Regions from separate parts of the Litoribacterium kuwaitense genome, predicted to be linked through region 3. Evidence: predicted binding sites of a transcription regulator. Region 3 holds the regulator's gene; each other region holds the start of a gene.
The links. Region 3 encodes LexA, which represses DNA repair genes until DNA is damaged. Its sites were predicted from a motif close to CGAACATATGTTCG; they were not measured.
Positions count from the first base shown of each region.

Region 1 (3,284 bases), on a different contig from region 3:
AACTGTTCACTCATGCGTCCTTCCTCCCTTTCGTACGATCGCACTTCCTCGTCTCATATAAATCTGTCGATCGACGCCCATCAGCTCTTTCACTTCTTGCTCCGTCAGTTTTTCTGCTTTTTTCTTCGTCGGTTTCTTTTCCATCGTCTTCTCCTTTCATCATAAAAGGACACTGACAGACGACGGATCGCTTCCGCAGTCGTTCAGTGTCCTCCAGTGGGCTGGTAGAACGTAATATATAGTTTAAAATTCTTCCCCTTCATCAAATCTAATGCGTTTCACTTGCCCTTGATGAGTGATCACCTTCGTTTCCCCATGGTGTGGAAGCTCGGCGTACTTCATACTTCCATGACTTGCGACAATAATGAACGGCTTGTCCTGCTCTCGATCGTTTAAATCGATCAATCTACTTGACTCGCGTACAGTCAATGGCTTCACCCTCAATTCGCTTCCCTCCTCGTTTTGCACAAACCTCTCCTTACTACGTCTGTAACACCCATCTGATTCCTACCATTTTTCAATTCATCGACGTCCGTGGACGCAAATGCTCACTTCCCACGGGTGTTCTGCTTCCAAAACGCATAACCCGCTCAATGTAACTCTCTTTTTCCTTTTGTCATCGTGTATCGACCTTATGACCTGAGTGAAGTGCGGGATTCCTAAGAACACCAACTGATCGTTCAGTGAATAAAAACGCCTCGTCGCTAGCCATAAGTTACAGACTCTCTTTCCAAACTGGCAATTTAATGATTGTCGATACGGAAATTACAAGTGCCCTTTTCATACGAATGTCAATAGAATTCGCTCTCTCTTAGTAAAAATATTACCATATCGGTAACTATAACCCTATACTACATTACCATTTTGGAAGTATCAACATTTTTTGCCATATCGGTAATATTATTTTGCCAATACGGAAATTATGTTATAATAAGATTACTATATATTAGGAAAGAAGGAACGTTTCATGTCTGATATGGCTCGCCGTTTAAAGGCATTGCGCGAAAAAACCGATGTGAACCAGAAGGAAGCCGCCCACAAGCTGGAAATTACGAATGTTCAATTGTCTCGATACGAATCAGGCGCTCGTCAGCCAGACTATGAAACACTGCGCAAAATGGCTGATCTTTATGAAACAACCATTGACTATATTGTTACGGGGGATGACAAAGTACGGCACCCGGACAAGATGTGGCGTGAATTTCTCGATCCGAAAGTCGATGCTTTTTTGATGACCTTTATCAAGCGCCAGAAGAGAAAATTAAAAGGCTCGCTAGAATATGGAAGGCGATTGAAGAAGAAGAGCAGCAAAAAGAGTAAAAAAACAACAGTATTGTATTCATTTTCCGTGACAATCTTCAGTAAATGGTTTATAGTAATTTAAAAATACAGATATATCATATATCTCAAGTGAGAGACCGTAGCAGGTCTTTTCTTTTCACTCATAAACCGAACATATGATCGCTTTTTTGAATAATGAGGTGTTTTCTTGTACTATACGACAAGTCACTTAGAAGATTTTGTAAAGGCACTTTACGATGAGATGAATATTAAGACACCAGATCAGCTGGATGCACGAATGATTGCTTATATTTTAGGGCTTCGCCTCGTTTTTGAGCCGCACGATTCGGCGTTTTACTTTAACACAATTTGGATCGATTCTCGGTTAAGTGAAGCGGATCGTTGGGAAAAGCTCGGTCATGAGCTTGGTCATGCTTTGAGGCACGCGGGGAATCAAATGGTCATGCCGAAGTCTTGGGTCGATTATCAAGAGCTTGATGCGAACCGATTTGCCTTTCATTTTTGTGTACCGACCTTTATGCTACGGGAGGTACGTTTGCCTTATTCTTTAGATGAAGCCATTGCAATTGTTGCCAAAACGTTTAACGTGACACCCGGATTTGCAGCAAAGCGCCTAGCGCATTATGAACAGAAATTAATTGCCGATCCGGCAAATCAGCAATATTTCTGTTGACATTGGAAAAAGGGTACCGGTCATGTCCTTCCCCGGTACCTCTAACTAGCAACTTTATGCATGGCTTCATGGTCTTGTCCGTCCAGCCGCAATGAGCTCATCCAATTCCTGACTTAAGGCCAGCAATTTTTCAGGAGCATCGTGTATTTTGTTTACTCGCTCCTCCTCATCATTGACTAATTGATAAAGCTGCTCTTGAGGATCATCGGGCTTTACCACACGATCGTCCGTGTGTGGTATACCAATTCGACTTCTGTCACGTAAATCGAACCCGCCTCCGCCAGCACCCCGGATATATTTCCAATCCCCTTTTCTTAAAGACAGCATCCCTTCAAAAGAATGAAGAATGATTGACTCACGTAATGGTTCAGCAGACGTCTGTCCTGTCATTTCTGAAAGTTGGCTCATGCTATCCTCGCCAGCATCTTGCGGCAATGTTCCATCAACGATTGCAGCACATGTAGCCATTAAGTCACTGAGTGACAGAAGGGAATGGCTAACAGTCCCTTCAGGTACACGGACAGGCCAGCTCACGATAAATGGAACACGATGTCCACCTTCCCAAATATCTGCTTTCTGCCCCCGCCACTGTGCTGTTGACATATGGCCATAAGACGTCATTTCCTCACGACATGGATCGGGACCATTATCACTCGTAAAGATGACCATCGTATTTTCTCTCATGTTTTTTTCTTCAAGTAATGATAAAATCTGCCCGACCGTATCATCAATTTCAAGAATTAAATCTCCTCTTGGACCGACGCCACTTTGATCGTGAAATTCTGTTTTCGGCAACCAAGGGGTATGAGGCCCGGTCAGCGATAAATATAAGAAAAACGGATCTTCTTTTTCTGTATCATGCTGCTTAATAAAATCGAGAGCCTTTTCCGTCAAGGTGGAATTCACATCTTCGTCCTTCCAACCAGGAACCATAAAGCCATCACGACCTTCTTGGCTAAAATCGACTGGATCTTTAGGCACAGAAGGAATACCCACCGTTCGGTCATTTTCGATAAAACAATAAGGTGGCATGTCAAGGGATGCCGAAATGCCATAAAAGTAGTCGAAGCCATGGTCTATTGGACCATCTTGAATTGGCAGGGTGTAGTCTACACCGTGAGGAGCATGTTGATCCTTCGCCCATCCTAAACCAAGATGCCACTTGCCAATACAAGCAGTCCGATATCCATACGATTTTAGATACGAGGCAACCGTCTCACGGTTAGGTTCAAGAATGGACGGATCGTGTCCGTGTAAAACGCCTTTTTTTACCGGTCCTCGCCAGCAATATCTACCTGTCAATATGCTG
Region 1 is NZ_JAALFC010000025.1:2,270-5,553, reverse strand. It holds gene G4V62_RS12505 (hypothetical protein) at 7-144, opposite strand; gene G4V62_RS12500 (XtrA/YqaO family protein) at 244-438, opposite strand; gene G4V62_RS12495 (helix-turn-helix domain-containing protein) at 968-1,384, shown strand; gene G4V62_RS12490 (ImmA/IrrE family metallo-endopeptidase) at 1,490-1,975, shown strand; gene G4V62_RS12485 (sulfatase family protein) at 2,042-3,284, opposite strand, start outside.
Region 1: a site for LexA is predicted at 1,451-1,464, ahead of G4V62_RS12490 (ImmA/IrrE family metallo-endopeptidase). Genes of this name have one in related genera too.

Region 2 (3,284 bases), on a different contig from region 3:
TTGGATTTACCGGCATATGCGTTGCTTTCACATTGGGAGCGACGTTTTGATCGTTTTACGAAGTCTCATAGTTTAAGTCAATTTAATGAAGCTTTAGGAGGGCATACGACGAAGGCGCTATTAAAAGCGGGTGATGAAGCATTAGACAGGTTACAAAAAGAGCCGTTACGAGAGATGGAGAAAAAAGCGGTGCGGCAAAAGCAGTGGATTCATCGTGATACAGCGAGTCATAATTTTATTATTATATCTGAAAATCAATATTACCTCATTGACTTTGACTTGGCGTCTACTGGACCAGTCGGTTATGATTGGCTTCAGCTGGCCACGAGATTTCTCCCTTGGCTCGACTGGTCTTTTGCCGCACTCGCGGAAGAACCTTACTTTGCCCCTTACATGGACCAGTCATGGTTTTTAGCCGGCCTTTTGTATCCTTCTGACGTGTATCGAGATTGGCATGTATCTCAACAAAAGAAGTCGCACCGTTCGATACAATGGTTTTTAAAAATGCATTCTTTTGAAAAAAGGCTGCGATTTATTGCTGATGTGCGGAAGACACTTGGTTGATTGGTGGATGGCGTCGCCTGTGATATAGTAAAAGAGAATCAATGGTATGAGAAAGGGTTGTTTCAAATGGCAGGACATTCAAAATGGAAAAACATCCAACACCGTAAAAATGCACAGGATGCAAAGCGAGGCAAGCTGTTTATGAAGCTTGCAAAAGAGATTTACGTTGCAGCAAAGGAAGGCGGATCGGACTTAGCGACAAATTCATCTTTGCGTAACATTGTAGATAAAGCTAGGAACCAAAACATGCCAAATGATAATATCGAGCGGGCGATTAAAAAAGCATCCGGTGACGTAGACGGTGCACACTATGAGGAGTTCACATATGAGGGCTATGGTGCAGGAGGCGTAGCTGTTATGGTCCGTGTTTTGACGGATAATAAAAACCGTACTGCTGCTGCTGTTCGACATGCGTTTACAAAAAATCAAGGCAATCTTGGTGAAAACGGTTGTGTATCGTTTATGTTTACGCGCAAAGGAATCATTCATATACCGGTAGAGCAAGTGACAGATGAAGAAGATTTTATGCTTCAAGCTGTAGAAGCTGGAGCAGAGGACTATGAGAAGGCTGAGGATGAATACGTTCTTTATACGAGTCCAGAAGATTTTTCTGATGCATTAGCGGTTGTCAAGGAAACGGTCACACCAACGTTGGCGGAAGTCACCTTTATTCCTGAAACGACGGCACACGTTGATGGAGAAACCGCAACAAAGGTGATGGCTTTAATTGACCAACTCGAAGACGATGATGATGTGCAGGCTGTTTATACAAACGTAGATGCGGATGATGACGTTTTGCAAAATCTCTAATGCTCAAACCTCTTAGGCATGTCCTTTGAGGTTTTCTTATTGAACGTGATTCACTGCTCCCTCGTCGTAAAACGATTATAAATTTGGTATCATATGAATATATGTTCGGCAGTGAAGGGATGTTAAATCATGTATGATTATTTTAAAGGGACAATCACTTTTGTCTGTCCACAATATGTAACGATTGAAGTACAGGGGATAGGGTATCAATTTTATGCACCACACCCACTCCAATTTGAACATAAGCAGGGCCAGGACACGACGATCTATACACATCATTACGTCCGGGAGGATGCTAATCTCCTGTATGGTTTTACGTCACGTGAGGAGCGGTCATTGTTTCAGCTTCTTTTAAATGTATCCGGTATCGGACCTAAAGGTGGGCTTGCCATTGTTGCTTCTGGCAGTCCACGAGATATTGCCAGAGCGATTGAGCAAGAAAACGAAACGATGCTGACAAAGTTTCCTGGCATTGGAAAAAAAACAGCACGACAAATGATTTTAGACTTAAAAGGCAAAGTTGACGAATTTTGTGGGGACACTGAGGGTACACATATTGAAGCTGCGTTTGCAGAATCAAAAGAAAAAGAATTGGAAGAGGCGTTAGAAGCGCTTTATGCTTTAGGTTATTCAGTGCGAGAAGTTGAAAAACTGAAGCCTTCCTTACAAAAAGAGACACTGACAGCGGAGGAATATGTTAAAAAAGCACTAAGATTAATGCTTGAAGGGAAACGGAGGTGATCAGCGTGAATGAGGAAGAACGTATTCTTCAGCAGGAAAAACTGTCTGATGAAACAGAGGAAGAACAGACACTGCGACCGCAATCCCTCGGGCAATACATTGGACAGGAAGCGATTAAAAAGAACCTGTCCATATATATTCATGCCGCAAAGCTACGGGAGGAAGCGCTAGATCATGTCCTATTATATGGACCTCCTGGCTTAGGGAAAACGACGTTAGCTGCTGTGATTGCAAATGAAATGGGAGTACAGCTGCGAACAACCTCTGGACCCGCTCTTGAAAAATCTGGCGACTTAGCCGCTGTTTTATCAGCGCTTGAACCGGGAGACGTTTTGTTTATCGATGAAATTCACCGTTTGCCACGAGCCGTTGAGGAAGTGCTTTATCCAGCAATGGAAGATTTTTGTCTTGATATTGTGATTGGCAAAGAAGAGTCAGCACGCTCAGTTCGTCTAGACTTGCCGCCGTTTACTTTAGTCGGTGCGACGACAAGAGCTGGGAGCTTGTCAGCACCTTTGCGTGACCGGTTTGGGGTAACGGAACGTTTAGAGTTTTACACAGTCGCTGAATTAACACTGATTGCTAAGCGAACAGCTGATTTATTTGGTGTCACGATGGATGAAGAAGCGGCTGTACATATCGCTTGTCGCTCCCGTGGGACACCGCGTATCACAAACCGACTTGTGAAAAGGATTCGTGATTTTGCTCAAGTGATTGGAAACGGACATATTAACCCACTCATTGCTAACAGAGCTCTAGAGGCATTACAAATAGACGATCGTGGGTTAGACGGTGTTGATCGACGGCTGTTGTTTGGGATGATTGAGCAGTTTCAAGGTGGTCCGGTCGGCTTAGATACGATTGCGGCAGCCATTGGAGAAGAGTCTCCGACCATTGAAGAGATGTATGAGCCGTATTTAATGCAGATTGGATTTTTACAGCGTACGCCGCGAGGAAGAATGGTGACCCGAGCAGCCTACGAATATTTTAAGTTGGAGGCCCCGACCGATGACTGATATCTCCAAGTGGCTTATCATTGCCGGCGTTGTTCTTATTGTGATCGGTCTTGCCTGGTCACTGATTGGCAAATTACCAGGAGATATTGTTTTTAAAAAAGGAAATACGACTTTTTTCTTTCCGATTGTGACGTCTATTGTCATTAGCATCGT
Region 2 is NZ_JAALFC010000001.1:757-4,040, forward strand. It holds gene G4V62_RS00010 (aminoglycoside phosphotransferase family protein) at 1-564, shown strand, start outside; gene G4V62_RS00015 (YebC/PmpR family DNA-binding transcriptional regulator) at 631-1,374, shown strand; gene ruvA (Holliday junction branch migration protein RuvA) at 1,504-2,115, shown strand; gene ruvB (Holliday junction branch migration DNA helicase RuvB) at 2,121-3,131, shown strand; gene G4V62_RS00030 (DUF2905 domain-containing protein) at 3,124-3,284, shown strand, end outside.
Region 2: a site for LexA is predicted at 1,469-1,482, ahead of ruvA (Holliday junction branch migration protein RuvA). Genes of this name have one in related genera too.

Region 3 (3,284 bases):
TGCCGATTTGAATTTAGATGGAAGGGTTAATGGAAAAGACGTACAGGTCATTCAAAAAGCATTGAAAGAACATAATGGGTTTCAATATAAACATGTATTTGTCATTGGATTAGATGGTGCTGGAAACTTTGTAAAGAATGCGAACGCACCTCGACTCAAACAATTTTTCGCTGACGGCGCTTATACTTATGAAGCAAAAACAGAAGATAACTCATCCAGTGCACCAGCCTGGGGCGCGATGCTACATGGAGTAGGATATGACATACATCAAGAACACAATGGCACATTAGGTGATCCGTTTGCGGAAAATGTATCTCACCCGTCATTTTTAAAGCTCTTAAAACAAGAACGTCCTGCTGCGAACACAGCAGCGATGATGGATTGGAACCCGATCTATCACGGACTAATCGAGCGGTCTGCTGAGACGTATTTTGATACAGCGGGTGATGATGTCATTACCGAACGCATTGTGGAATATATTAAGACAAAAGGCGAAGAAACACCGCTCATGTTCATCCAGTTGAGTGATCTAGATTATGTCGGTCATGCAAACCAGTACGAAAGTGAAAAGTACTATAAGCAATATGAAAAAACAGACGAGAATGTAGGAAAGATTTTAGATGCGATTGAAGATGCTGGGCTGATGGAAGATAGCTTAATTGTCATGTCAACGGATCACGGTGGGCATGGATACACACATGGCACTTTAGATCCGAAAGATACAACAATCTTTTGGGCTGCAAAAGGAAAAAGCATCGAGCCAGGGACCGTAATTACAGATCATGTTGATGTGAAAGACACTGCGGCGGTTGTCGCTAAAGCATTACGTTTAGATGCGCCAGAAGCATGGGAAGCTAAAGTGCCTGAAGGGCTGTTTGAAGAAGGGAAAGGTTTAGGTAAATAACGAACGTTTGTCTTATAATCATCGCTGAAGGCTCTGCAAATACATGCAGAGCCTTATTTCAGCTGTCTATTTTTTAAATTTGAGCTCGCGTTTTTTCAGAAGGCCCTTAAGCTCATTTAAATCGCTTAATGTTGCATCGTTCATTAAAAAGTGTCGTGCAGTAAGCCTGCGATGTAAATAATTAGCTCGTTCACGATTTTTCACTTGCCAAGCGTGATCTCTTTCAGCTTGTGTGACTGGTTTTTTAGATTCGTGTTGCATAAATATAACCTCCCAATCTAAAAGCGCTTATTTAGCTCAATATATGCGCTATAACAAAGGGAAATACCTCTATGATGAAAACGAATTGTGGTTAGATTGCGGACAGACCGAATGGGGGAATGGAAGAAAAGTGAATTTGCTTGGACAAAATAGAGTGGTATTTCATGAGGCGTTTAAAGAGAATTTCATAGGAGACAATATTGGATCGCTTTAAATGAATCATCGCTTGTTAATTAGAAAGGAAATCGGTAAGCTCTTAGATTTGTGGAAGTGAAGTTAAGGCTCTGTTTGAATGACGTTTAAAATAATCGGGAAACTGCTTGTGAGTTTCCCGATCAATTTTAATGAAATGTACGGTATAACCCAATGACTTTTCCGAGAATGCTGACATCGTGTAAAAGGATAGGCTCCATAGTAGCATTCTCAGGCTGGAGTCGAATATAGTCCTTTTCTTTATAAAAACGTTTAACAGTAGCTTCGTCCTCTTCTGTCATCGCAACAACAATATCACCGTTTTGCGCAGTATGTTGTTGCTTCACGACGACATAATCTCCGTCATAAATACCGGCTTCAATCATACTTTCTCCTTCAATTACTAAAATAAACACCGATTCATCTGTTGGGAGAAGCCTTTCAGGTAGCGGTAAATACTCCTCAATGTTTTCAATTGCAGTAATTGGCTGTCCAGCGGTGACTTTTCCGATGACTGGAATTGAGATTGCTGGTGCTTGTGGTGCGTCATCAGTCTCCAAGTTCAAAACTTCAATTGCGCGCGGTTTCGTTGGATCGCGGCGAATCATTCCTTTTTCCTCTAAGCGTGCTAAATGTCCATGAACCGTCGAACTTGAAGCTAAGCCAACTGCCTCGCCAATTTCTCTTACAGAAGGCGGATACCCTTTGGTTTGTACATTTTCCTTAATAAAATCAAGGATTGCTTGCTGTCTTTTTGAAAGTTTTTTCATAAAATCCTCTCTTTCAAACAGTGTATGATCACGTTTCTTTTTTAGGCATAGAATATAAACTGCTTTCATAGATTTATCTCAGAAGTGATTCTAGTCAAATTATAGCAAACAAAAACTAGAAACACAAACATAAGTTCGAATTTTATTGACAAAACATTTGTTCGTATGTAAGAATAATAACGAACAAACATTCGATGGAGGAGATACGATATGAAAACCATTGGTATATCTTATTACTTTAGTCTAGCAGCCGTCATTGTTCTATGTATTGGTCTAAAATATATGATGACCCCATCCTACGCAACTGTTCAAGTAGAAAAAGGGGAACAAATATCAGAGCTTGCAGAACGATATGCGCATGCTCATCAGCTTTCAAAAGAAGAATTTCTCGTTTGGGTCAATGAGAAAAATGCGTTAAATCAAGAACCGATGCAGTCAAGTCAAGAGATTATTATTCCTGTTCAGGCAGATAAGCTTGAAGAGCAAACGTATGCTCATTTCGTCTACGATGGTGGTGCAAATGAATGAATTTAGTCTTATATTGCCGAGTAAGTACAGAAAAGAAAAGCCAAGAAACAAGCCTTGACCGACAAGAAGAAGAATTAAGACGTGCAGCAGAGAGTAAAGGATGGACTATTATCCATGTCTTTAAAGAACAGGCGAGTGGATATGAAGTCAATCGAGAAGGTCTATTCGATTGTCTCGATATGTTGCAGACGGGTGAAGTTGATGGTCTGCTGATTACTGATGATACGAGGCTAGGAAGAGGTCATGCTAAAATGGCAATTGTTCATTCGCTTAGAAAGATGAAAAAGCCAATTTATACGCTTGAAAACGATGGCGAGCTTGAACTTTCAGATGCGGATGATATGGTGTTAGGTATTCTATCAGTCGTCGAGGAATACCAAAGAAAGTTACATAATTCCAAAATTTCAAGAGGGATGAAACGTGCTGTTGCTCGCGGCTTTACGCCTCAAACCAATTTTAGTGAGCCAAATGCAAACCACTCTCCTGGAAGGAAAAAGAAGGACGTTCCATTAGAAGAAATTATCCGACTCAAAAAAAACGGGCTGACTTTTCGTGATATTGCGGCGACGATGCGGGGCATGGGTTATGATATTTCTAAAGCAACTGTGAACCGTAGATATCGTCAATAT
Region 3 is NZ_JAALFC010000003.1:89,934-93,217, reverse strand. It holds gene G4V62_RS03435 (LamG-like jellyroll fold domain-containing protein) at 1-904, shown strand, start outside; gene G4V62_RS03430 (hypothetical protein) at 971-1,165, opposite strand; gene lexA (transcriptional repressor LexA) at 1,507-2,127, opposite strand; gene yneA (cell division suppressor protein YneA) at 2,338-2,655, shown strand; gene G4V62_RS03415 (YneB family resolvase-like protein) at 2,652-3,284, shown strand, end outside.